DNA from 3 places in the Streptomyces sp. NPDC057302 genome. Region 1 is predicted to be linked to each of the others. Evidence: riboswitches for the same ligand, from Rfam matches in the RefSeq annotation. Region 1 holds a riboswitch; each other region holds the start of a gene.
The links. Region 1 has a riboswitch for S-adenosylmethionine ahead of thrC (threonine synthase). Riboswitches for the same ligand answer to the same signal wherever they lie in the genome.
Positions count from the first base shown of each region.

Region 2: linked by a shared signal. The riboswitch ahead of ACFUPX_RS38955 (aminotransferase class V-fold PLP-dependent enzyme) and the one ahead of thrC (threonine synthase) in region 1 are both predicted to bind S-adenosylmethionine.
Region 3: linked by a shared signal. The riboswitch ahead of ACFUPX_RS42140 (putative leader peptide) and the one ahead of thrC (threonine synthase) in region 1 are both predicted to bind S-adenosylmethionine.

Region 1 is NZ_JBHUZJ010000018.1:78,530-81,768, forward strand. Features, by position in the region: gene ACFUPX_RS16035 (MoaD/ThiS family protein) at 404-679, opposite strand; gene thrC (threonine synthase) at 781-2,091, opposite strand; SAM riboswitch class I at 2,109-2,243, opposite strand; gene ACFUPX_RS16045 (glucosyl-3-phosphoglycerate synthase) at 2,412-3,239, shown strand, end outside.
Region 2 is NZ_JBHUZJ010000096.1:14,120-17,358, forward strand. Features, by position in the region: gene ACFUPX_RS38950 (glycerate kinase) at 1-293, shown strand, start outside; gene ACFUPX_RS38955 (aminotransferase class V-fold PLP-dependent enzyme) at 245-1,618, opposite strand; SAM riboswitch class IV at 1,809-1,925, opposite strand; gene trpD (anthranilate phosphoribosyltransferase) at 2,000-3,064, opposite strand; gene ACFUPX_RS38965 (cytochrome bc complex cytochrome b subunit) at 3,212-3,239, opposite strand, start outside.
Region 3 is NZ_JBHUZJ010000127.1:6,886-10,124, reverse strand. Features, by position in the region: gene ACFUPX_RS42150 (M13 family metallopeptidase) at 1-117, shown strand, start outside; gene ACFUPX_RS42145 (glutathione binding-like protein) at 190-906, opposite strand; SAM riboswitch class IV at 1,461-1,573, shown strand; gene ACFUPX_RS42140 (putative leader peptide) at 1,621-1,809, shown strand; gene ACFUPX_RS42135 (LLM class flavin-dependent oxidoreductase) at 1,888-3,144, shown strand; gene ACFUPX_RS42130 (NtaA/DmoA family FMN-dependent monooxygenase) at 3,168-3,239, shown strand, end outside.

The sequences.
Region 1 (3,239 bases):
CCCTTGCACGGATCCGCACTTCGCGGACCCGGGTCAGACCTCACCCCCCCAATGGGTTGTGGAGGCGTGCGCCGGAACGCGTCGACCGCGGCTGAATGTATCTGTCCAACTGCCCTCTGCAACAGGTCAATCGGACGAGAATTCTGGGCACGCCTGATCGGTGATAAGCGGAGGTTTTACCGGAGTTCAGGGCAAGTCGGGCCAGGCAAATGCCGCGAGAAGGGCAAATGGGCAGTTCACTTTGGCTACTTCTTGTCGCCCTCAGGGCGACTTCGTATATGCGCTCGGCACAAACGGGGAAGCTCGCTTCCCAACTGTACCGCGCTCAACCACATGGAATTGCCCCCTCCACTTCTCTCGCGGAGGGGGCAACAAGGATTACGCAGGGTATTTCCTTAAAGGATCAACCACCGGCGACGGCAGGAATGATGGAGATCCCCGCGCCGTCCGGCGTCGCGGTCTCCAGGCCCTGCTCGAAGCGGACGTCGTCGTCGTTCACGTACACGTTCACGAAGCGCCGCAGCTTGCCCTGGTCGTCCAGGACGCGGGCCGCGATACCGGCGTGGTTCTTCTCCAGGTCGGCGATGACCTCGGAGAGATTCGCACCCTCGGCGGCGACCTCGGACTGACCGCCGGTGTAGGTGCGGAGAATGGTGGGGATGCGGACCTTGACGCTCATGGATTCACCTCGGGTTGTGCGGGCCCCTTGAGGGGCGCGGGGAACTGCGCGACCAGCCACGACGGTCCGCAGACGGAAAGAAGGCTCAGACCCTACGGCGGCTAACCGGCGAGACCGGCGGAGCGAAACGCGTCAAGGCTCGGCTTGATGGTCGCGGTGGCCTGCGAGGTCTCGGCGACAGCGTCAAGCGTCTTGAGGCCGTCACCGGTGTTCAGCACGACCGTGGTGAGCGAGGGATCAATGAGCCCCGCCTCGATCAGCTTCTTGGTGACGCCCACCGTCACACCCCCGGCGGTCTCCGCGAAGATGCCCTCGGTCCGCGCCAGAAGCTTGATCGCGTCGACGACCTGCTCGTCGTTCACGTCCTCCACCGCACCGCCCGTCCGGCGCGCGATGTCCAGGACGTACGGCCCGTCGGCCGGGTTGCCGATGGCCAGGGACTTGGCGATCGTGTCCGGCTTCTGCGGGCGCACGACGTCGTGCCCGGCCTTGAAGGCGGTCGACACCGGCGAACAGCCCTCGGCCTGCGCGCCGAAGATCTTGTACGGCTTGTCCTCCACGAGCCCCAGCTTGATGAGCTCCTTCAGACCCTTGTCGATCTTCGTGAGCTGCGAGCCCGACGCGATCGGGATGACCAGCTGGTCGGGCAGCTGCCAGCCGAGCTGCTCGCAGATCTCGTACGCGAGGGTCTTGGAACCCTCGCCGTAGTACGGCCGCAGGTTCACGTTGACGAAGCCCCAGCCCTCGCCCAGCGGGTCGCCGATGAGCTCGGAGCAGAAGCGGTTCACGTCGTCGTAGTTGCCCTCGATGCCGACGAGCTCACCGCCGTAGACCGCGGCCATGACGACCTTGCCCTGCTCCAGGTCGTGCGGGATGAACACGCAGGAGCGGAAGCCGGCACGGGCGGCGGCCGCGCCCACGGCGCCGGCGAGGTTGCCGGTGGAGGAGCAGGAGAGGGTGGTGAAGCCGAAGGCGCGCGCCGCCTCGATGGCCTGCGCGACGACCCGGTCCTTGAAGGAGTGGGTCGGGTTGCCGGAGTCGTCCTTGACGAACAACTTGCCCTGCTCGACACCGAGTTCACGGGCGAGGTTGTCGGCCTTGACGAGCTTGGTCCAGCCGGGGTTGATGTTCGGCTTCTCGGCCACGTTCGCCGGGACGGGCAGCAGGGGCGCGTAACGCCAGATGTTGTCGGGGCCGGACTCGATCTGCTTCCGGAGCGCCTCGGGGTCACCGGTCGGCAGGTCGTACGCGACTTCGAGCGGGCCGAAACAGGCCTCGCAGGCGAAGATCGGGCCGAGCGCGTAGAGCTCACCGCACTCGCGGCAGGAAAGGCCCGATGCGGGGCCGAGATCCACGGAACCGGAGGTGGTGGAGGGGGTGGATTCGTTCGTTGCGACAGTCTGCGCAGCCATGGAGGCGAGGCCCTTTCTCCTCATCTTCCCCGCGGCGAATCTCACCGCGAGACGGAATTGGCACCTTCCCCACCGAGACCTCGCGTGCGCGGTCGGCGGGATGGTTGCCGGGGCTTCAACGGGCCGTATCCCTCTGCCCCTCTGGATGAGCGGTATGGCGCCGGGCTTTTGGGGGCCCAGGGCATTTGTTACGCGATGACCCCCGACATGCGATGGTCATCCGCGTTGTTCAAGACTGTAACCGACGGCCTGGACCCTTGAGATAGTCGTCCGCACCGCGAGATGGATCACATGTAGGCCACACACAGGAGGAGCAACCCGTGCTGGAAGAGGCCGAGCGCTGGCTGACCAGGCGTTCCTGGTCCGTTGCCGACCGTCCGCTCAGCGCACTCGTCGCCGCCAAACGGGCTTCGGGAGCCTCGGTGAGTGTCGTCCTGCCCGCGCTCGACGAGGAGGAGACGGTCGGCGAGATCGTCGCCGAGATCCGCCGCGAGCTGGTCGAGAAGGCCGCCCTCGTCGACGAGCTCGTGGTGATCGACTCCGGCTCCCGTGACCGCACGGCCGAGGTCGCGCGGGACGCGGGTGCGCGGGTCGTGCACCGGGACGACATCCTGCCGCGCGTTCCGGCCGTGCCCGGCAAGGGCGAGGTCCTGTGGCGCTCGCTCCTGGTGACCGGCGGTGACATCGTCGCGTTCGTCGACGCGGACCTGCGGGAGTTCTCGGCGGACTTCGTCACCGGGATCGTGGGCCCGCTCCTGACCGAGCCCGACGTGGACCTCGTGAAGGCGATGTACGACCGCCCGCTGGACGGAACCGCAGGTCAGGGCGGCCGGGTCACCGAGCTGATGGCGCGCCCGCTGCTGAACATGCACTGGCCCCAACTGGCCGGGTTCGTGCAGCCGCTGGGCGGCGAGTACGCGGCGCGCAGGTCCCTCCTGGAGCAGCTGCCGTTCCCCGTCGGTTACGGAGTGGAGCTGGGCCTGCTGGTCGACGCACTGCACACGGTGGGCCTTGACGCCCTCGCGCAGGTCGACGTCGGCGTGCGCAAGCACCGCCACCAGGACGGGCAGGCGCTCGGGCGGATGGCCGCGGCGATCTACCGGACGGCGCAGCTGCGCCTCGCGCGCGGCCATCTCGTACGGCCCGAG
Region 2 (3,239 bases), on a different contig from region 1:
TCCCCGCCGAAGTGGCCCGGCGCGCCAAGCGGTTCGGCCGCCCGGTCCTGGTCCTCGCGGGCACGATCGGCCGGGGCGCGCACCACGTACGCGCGGAGGGCGTGGACGCCTACAGCGCGATCCTGCCCGCGCCGGTCTCGCTCACCGAGGCGCTCGGGCGTGGCGCCGAGTTCCTCACCGACGCCACCGAGCGCGCCCTGCGGATGATCGTCCTGGGCTCACGCCTGAGGGGACGGCCCTTGGTTCAGGCGGCGTTGGTGTCCGGCACGCAACGACCGTCCTCCGTACGGTAGTTCCAGCGCGCACCGTCCGCCACGAGCTCCTTGACGGCGCGCACGAAACGCTCCACGTGCTCGTCCGGGGTGCCCGCGCCGAAGCTCACGCGGATCGCGTTCAGCGACTTCTCGCCGGGCGCGGCCTCGGGGGCGCCGCACTCGCCCTGGGTCTGCGGGTCGCTGCCGAGCAGGGTGCGCACCAGCGGGTGGGCGCAGAAGAGGCCGTCGCGTACGCCGATGCCGTACTCGGCGGAGAGCGCGGCGGCGAAGTGCGAGCTGTTCCAGCCCTCCACGACGAAGGAGATGACGCCCACGCGCGGCGCGTCGTCCCCGAAGAGCGAGAGCACCTTCACTGCGGGCACCTCGGCGAGGCCCTCGCGCACCTTCGCGATGAGCTGGTTCTCGCGGGCGACGAGCTCGTCGAAGCCCGCCTCGGTCAGCGCCTTGCAGGCGGAGGCGATCGAGTAGACGCCGATGACGTTCGGCGAACCGGCCTCGTGCCGCGCGGCGGTGTCGTGCCACTCGACGTCCACGCCGCCGTCCGCACGCCGCGCGACCTTGCGCGAGGCGCCGCCGCCCGCGAGGTACGGCTCGGCCGCCCGCAGCCAGTCGGAGCGGCCCGCGAGGACGCCCGAGCCGAAGGGCGCGTACAGCTTGTGGCCGGAGAAGGCGACCCAGTCGACGTCCAACTCGCTGATGGAGACCGGGTGGTGGGGTGCGAGCTGCGCGGCGTCCAGGACGATGCGGGCACCGTGCGCGTGGGCGGCGGCGGCGAGCTCCTTGACCGGCCACAGCTCACCGGTGACGTTCGATGCGCCGGTCACGCACACCAGGGCGGGCCCGTAGGGGTCGCGGTCGGCGAGGGCGCGCTCCAGGGTGGCGACGGCCTGCTCGGCGGTGCGCGGCGCGTTCAGGTACGTCACGCGGGCGTCGCGCCACGGCAGGAGCGAGGCGTGGTGCTCGGTCTCGAAGACGAAGACCTGGCAGTCGGCCGGCAGGGCGGCGGCGAGCAGGCCCAGCGAGTCGGTGGTCGAGCGGGTGAAGACGACCTGGTCGTCCTCGCGGCAGCCGAGGAACTCGGCGACGGTCACGCGGCTGTTCTCGAAGAGGTCGGTGGAGAGCTGCGAGAGGTACCCGGCGCCGCGGTGCACGCTGCCGTAGTACGGCGCGTAGGCGGCCACGTCGTCCCACACCCGCTGCAGGGCCGGGGCGCTGGCCGCGTAGTCGAGCGCCGCGTAGGTCACCTCGCCGCCGGTGACGAGCGGCACGGTGACGTCACGGCCGAGGACGGGCAGCGGGGCGGCACAGACGGATCGGTCGGCGGCAGCGGTGGTGACAGACATGGCGAACTCCCGTAAGCAGGCAGGCGAGTTCACTGCGACGGCGCCCGTACGGCGCGGCAGTGACGAAGAAGAAAAGGGGGTGAAGAGGTGCGGAATAGGGGCCGGGAAGCCCTATCGCATTCGCTTGCTCACGAGACTGCTCCCTTGAGGACCAGGACCCCAGGGGTACGCCACTCATCGAGTGCGCAGGGGTCCGCGCTTGCCATACGCCTTGCTGCGTACGGCCTGGTCTTCACCCGGGGCACCCCGCCACGGACGGAGGGTTGCCGGACAGCGAGCCGGGGCCTAATCGCTGTCACTCATGACCTGCGCAGCATCTTGCCACACGATCTTCTCGGTGCCCACCGCAGTCCGGGATCCGGACTGCGGTGTGCGCCACATTCAGCTGTTGCTCGCCGCCACCCAGCGCTCCAGGGCCTTCTTGGCCGCCCCGGAGTCGATGGCCTGCGCCGCCTTCGCGATACCGGCGCCGAGCTGCTCCACGAGGGTCCCCTCGCCCGGCGAGAGGGCCACCAGGGCCGCCGCCGTGTTCAGCAGCACGGCGTCCCGCACGGGGCCGCTCTCGCCGTCCAGGAGGCGCAGCGCCACCTCGGCGTTGTACGAGGCGTCGGCGCCCCGCAGCGCCTCCACGGGGACCAGGTCGATGCCGACGTCCCGGGGGTCGAAGGCTTCCTCGCGCACGGAGCCGTCGCGCACGATCCAGACCCGCGAGGTCGCCGTGGTCGTCAGCTCGTCCAGCCCGTCGTCGCCGCGGAAGACCAGGGAGGAGTGCCCGCGCTCGGCGAAGACCCCGGCCACGATCGGCGCCATCCGCGCGTCGGCGACGCCGACCGCCTGGGCGCGCACCTTGGCCGGGTTGGTGAGCGGACCCAGGGCGTTGAAGACGGTCCTGATCCCCAGCTGGCTGCGTGCCGCACCGGCGTGTCGCAGCGCCGGGTGGAACTTCACCGCGAAGCAGAAGGTGATGCCGGCTTCCTCGGCCACCTCGACCACGCGGTTCAGCGGCAGCTCCAGGTTCACCCCGAGCTTCTCCAGGACGTCGGAGGCTCCCGAGGCGCTGGAGGCGGCGCGGTTGCCGTGCTTGACGACCTTCGCGCCGGCGCCCGCGGCCACGATGGCGGACATCGTGGAGATGTTGACGGTCTTGGCGCCGTCACCGCCGGTGCCGACGATGTCGACGGTCTCCCCCGGCACCTCGATCACATTGGCGTGCTCGTACATCGTGCGGACCAGGCCGAGGATCTCCTCCACGGTCTCGCCCTTGGCCCGCAGCGCGACCATGAAGCCCGCGATCTGCGCGTCCGTCGCCTCGCCGCGCATGATGCGGTCCATGGCCCAGGCCGTGTCCTCGGTGCTCTGGTCGCGCCCCTCCAGCAGCCCGTTCAGTACACCGGGCCAGGAACGGGCCGCCGCGGTGTTGCCTCCTGCGGGGGTCACAGCGCTCATCTGCCGCTCCTGGGTTCGTCTAGGCGTAGGACAGGAACACCTTATCCAGCTCCGGGCACGGCAAAGAGCCCCGTCCATGCACTGGATGCATGGGACGGGGCTCTCGCCGTGGCGACCTAGCGGTACGGAGCTTCAGGGCTCCGGAGATCAGTGGTGGCCGTGGCCGCTCGTGATC
Region 3 (3,239 bases), on a different contig from region 1:
CCGCCGGAGTTCCGGGCCAACATCGTCCGCAACCTGGACGAGTTCCACGAGGCGTTCGGGACGGCGCAGGGCGACGGGCTCTGGCTGGACCGGGAGGAGCGCGTCCGGATCTGGTGACGTCGCGGCGGCCGCGGTGCTCGCGCCGCGGCCGCCGGTGGTCCGTGCGGCCCGCCCCGGTCGTCCTCCTCGTCAGTCCGCCGTGCCGTGGTCGGCGGAGAACGCCGGGTGTTCGCGCAGACGGCGGACGTAGGCGCGGACGTGGGGGTAGGGGTGCGTGGCCTCGGTCTCGCTCGGGGGTAGGTGGGTGAGCGTCGCCCACAAGTGGACGTCCGCCGCGGTGAGTTCGTCGCCCACGACGTACGAGTGGGAGGCCAGGCGGTGGTCGAGCCGGGCCAGCGTGGTGGGGGTGAAAGGCGCGGCGAGGCGTTCGTGCCAGGCGTCGATCCGTCCTGCCAGGGACGGCGGGCGCAGGAGGGTGAGCGGGCCGCTGCCGTGCGCGGCCAGGCGGCAGGCGAGGTCGCGCAGGATGTCGGGCGTGTGATTGCTGACGACGTGCCCGCTCCACCGGTCGCACAGGGCGGGAACGGTCAGCGGGCCGTCGAAGTGGTGCTCGGTGGCCTCGTAATAGCGGTGGAGCGAGTCGAACGCAGCCGTCGCCGTGTCCGGTGTCAGGAGCGTCGTCGTGACCGCGTCCCTGAGTCCGAGCAGATCGAGGGTGATCGAGACGCGCAGGGAACGGGGACATCCCGCCGAGAGATACAAGTGATAGCGGTGAGGGGCCGGATAGAAGCCGCCCGCCAGGTCGGCGCCGATGCGGCTGCGGATCGGCGCGGGACAGACACCGCGAGGCGAGCGCGCATCCTTGGGGGAAGCGGGGCGGGAGCGGGGCGACGTGGTCTCGGGCATGGCTCTGGCTCTCCAGACGGGTGAGGGGACACCGGCCGCGCGCGGGCGCCGGTGGCACAGCGGAGGGAGAGGGGGAGACGTCTCTCCTGCGTGGACGTCACATCTGGTGCGTGGATGTCACTCCGCTGGAACCGATGCGCTGCAGACACGCAGCAGGTCGATGTGCAGCCGTCTGGTCAGGACGCGGGGGCGGGGCCTGGGCACGGACAGCGAAGGTCGCCGGGTGCTGTTCCGCTCACCGACCGCCCTGGACATGTCCACCAGCCCTGCCGTTGAAGCCCGTTGAAGCCCGCTGTGTCCGGGGCCGATGACCCGCTCGGGCAGGGACTCTGCCGGGCGGGCGCTCACCGTCGTGACCTTCCCCGGAAGTCTGGGCCGGTTGTCCGGCGCCGTCAAGAAGGCCGTGGAAGTCGCGGCCGGGAAGCGGAACAGAAGGAGTGGCCCGGCGGTTGTCCCTGACGGAGACGGACGACGAGGCACGTACGGCGATGTGAGTACGCCCATGATCGACGGGCATTGCGCACGGCTACGACCTCACGTAACGTCCCCGAGCAGGTTACGAGTGTCAGCGTCAAGCCCTGGCTTGCTGACCGGCAACCCTCCCACGCGGCGGGGTGCTCCAGGTGAGGACCAGGCGGTGCCCGTCCGGGCCCCGCAAGCGCGAGACCGGTGGGGCCCAGGGCCCGCCGGGCCGGAAGGGCGGAGGTGACGGACGTGCCACTGGTGCCGCCCGTGCCCGCGCAGCACTTCCTTGCGCCCGCCCCGCACTGCCTGGCGTCCACCGAGCACTTCTCGGTGCCCGCCCCGCGTGTCCTGGTGATCGCCCCGAGCCGCCAGGTGCATCTGTACTCCCGGCCGCACATCGACCTCCAGCGCGTCGCCGGCGCGCTCTGTCGTTCCTGACCCGTCACCCCGCCGCCGCACCCTCGGAGCCGAGGGGCCGGTGTACTCGTACGGTCGAATCAGGAAGGCACTCCTGTCGTGTCGTCATCACCTTCACCTTCATCCGCCCTGCCCGCTCCCGCTCCTTCCACCGCGCTGCACCTCGCCGTCGCGCTCGACGGCGCGGGCTGGCACCCGGCCGCCTGGCGCGAACCGGCGTCCCGCCCACGGGAGTTGCTCACCGCTCAGTACTGGGCGGACTTGGTCACCGAGGCCGAACGCGGTCTGCTCGACTTCGTGACGATCGAGGACGGGCTCGGACTCCAGTCCTCGCACTTCACCGAACCCGACGGACGCACGGACCAGGTCAGAGGGCGGCTCGACGCCGTCCTCATCGCCGCCCGTGTCGCCCCGCTGACCAGCCACATCGGCCTCGTGCCGACCGTGGTGGCCACCCACACGGAGCCCTTCCACATATCCAAGGCGATCGCCACGCTCGACTACGTCAGTGAGGGCCGCGCAGGCGTACGGGTGCAGGTGTCCGCGCGTCGGAACGAGGCCGCGCACTTCGGACGCCGCACGCTTCCCGCCCTCGATTCCGTCGAGGACCTCGGCAGGCCGGACGTACGGGAGTTGACCTTCGACCTCTTCGACGAGGCGGCCGACCACGTCGAAGCCGTGCGCAGGCTCTGGGACAGCTGGGAGGACGACGCGGAGATCAGGGACGTCGCCACCGGCCGTTTCGTCGACCGCGACAAGCTCCACTACATCGACTTCGAGGGCAAGCACTTCAGCGTCAAGGGCCCTTCGATCACGCCCCGGCCGCCGCAGGGCCGCCCTCTCGTCAGCGCGCTCGCCCACGAGACGCCCACCGACGCCCCGTTCCGGCTCCTCGGCCGCTCGGCCGACATCGGATACGTCACCCCGCGCGACGCCGGGCACGCACACGCCATCGTCACGGCGGTGCGAGCGGAACAGGACGCCGCAGGGCGGGCCGACGAGCCCCTGCATCTCTTCGGGGACCTGGTGGTGTTCCTCGACGACGACCCGGGCGCCGCCGAAGCCCGCAGGGAGCGTCTGGACGCCCTCGCCGGTCAGCCGTACACCAGCGACGCGCGGGTGTTCACCGGAACACCCGCCCAACTGGCCGACCTGCTTCGGGAGTTGGCCGGCGCCGGGCTGTCCGGATTCCGGCTGCGTCCCGCCGTCGTCGGCCACGACCTCCCGGCGATCACCCGGGGTCTCGTGCCCGAACTCCAGCGCCGCGACGCCTTCCGGCACGCGTACGAAGCCGACACCCTGCGCGGACTCCTCGGCCTCCAGCGCCCCGCGAGCCGCTACGCCGCCACCGCCTGAGCCGGACCGGAAGGAACCCCGTCATGAGCAAGTCACCGGACAAGCCGCTCAAGCAGATCCACCTCGCGGCGCACTTCCCCGGCGTCAACAACACC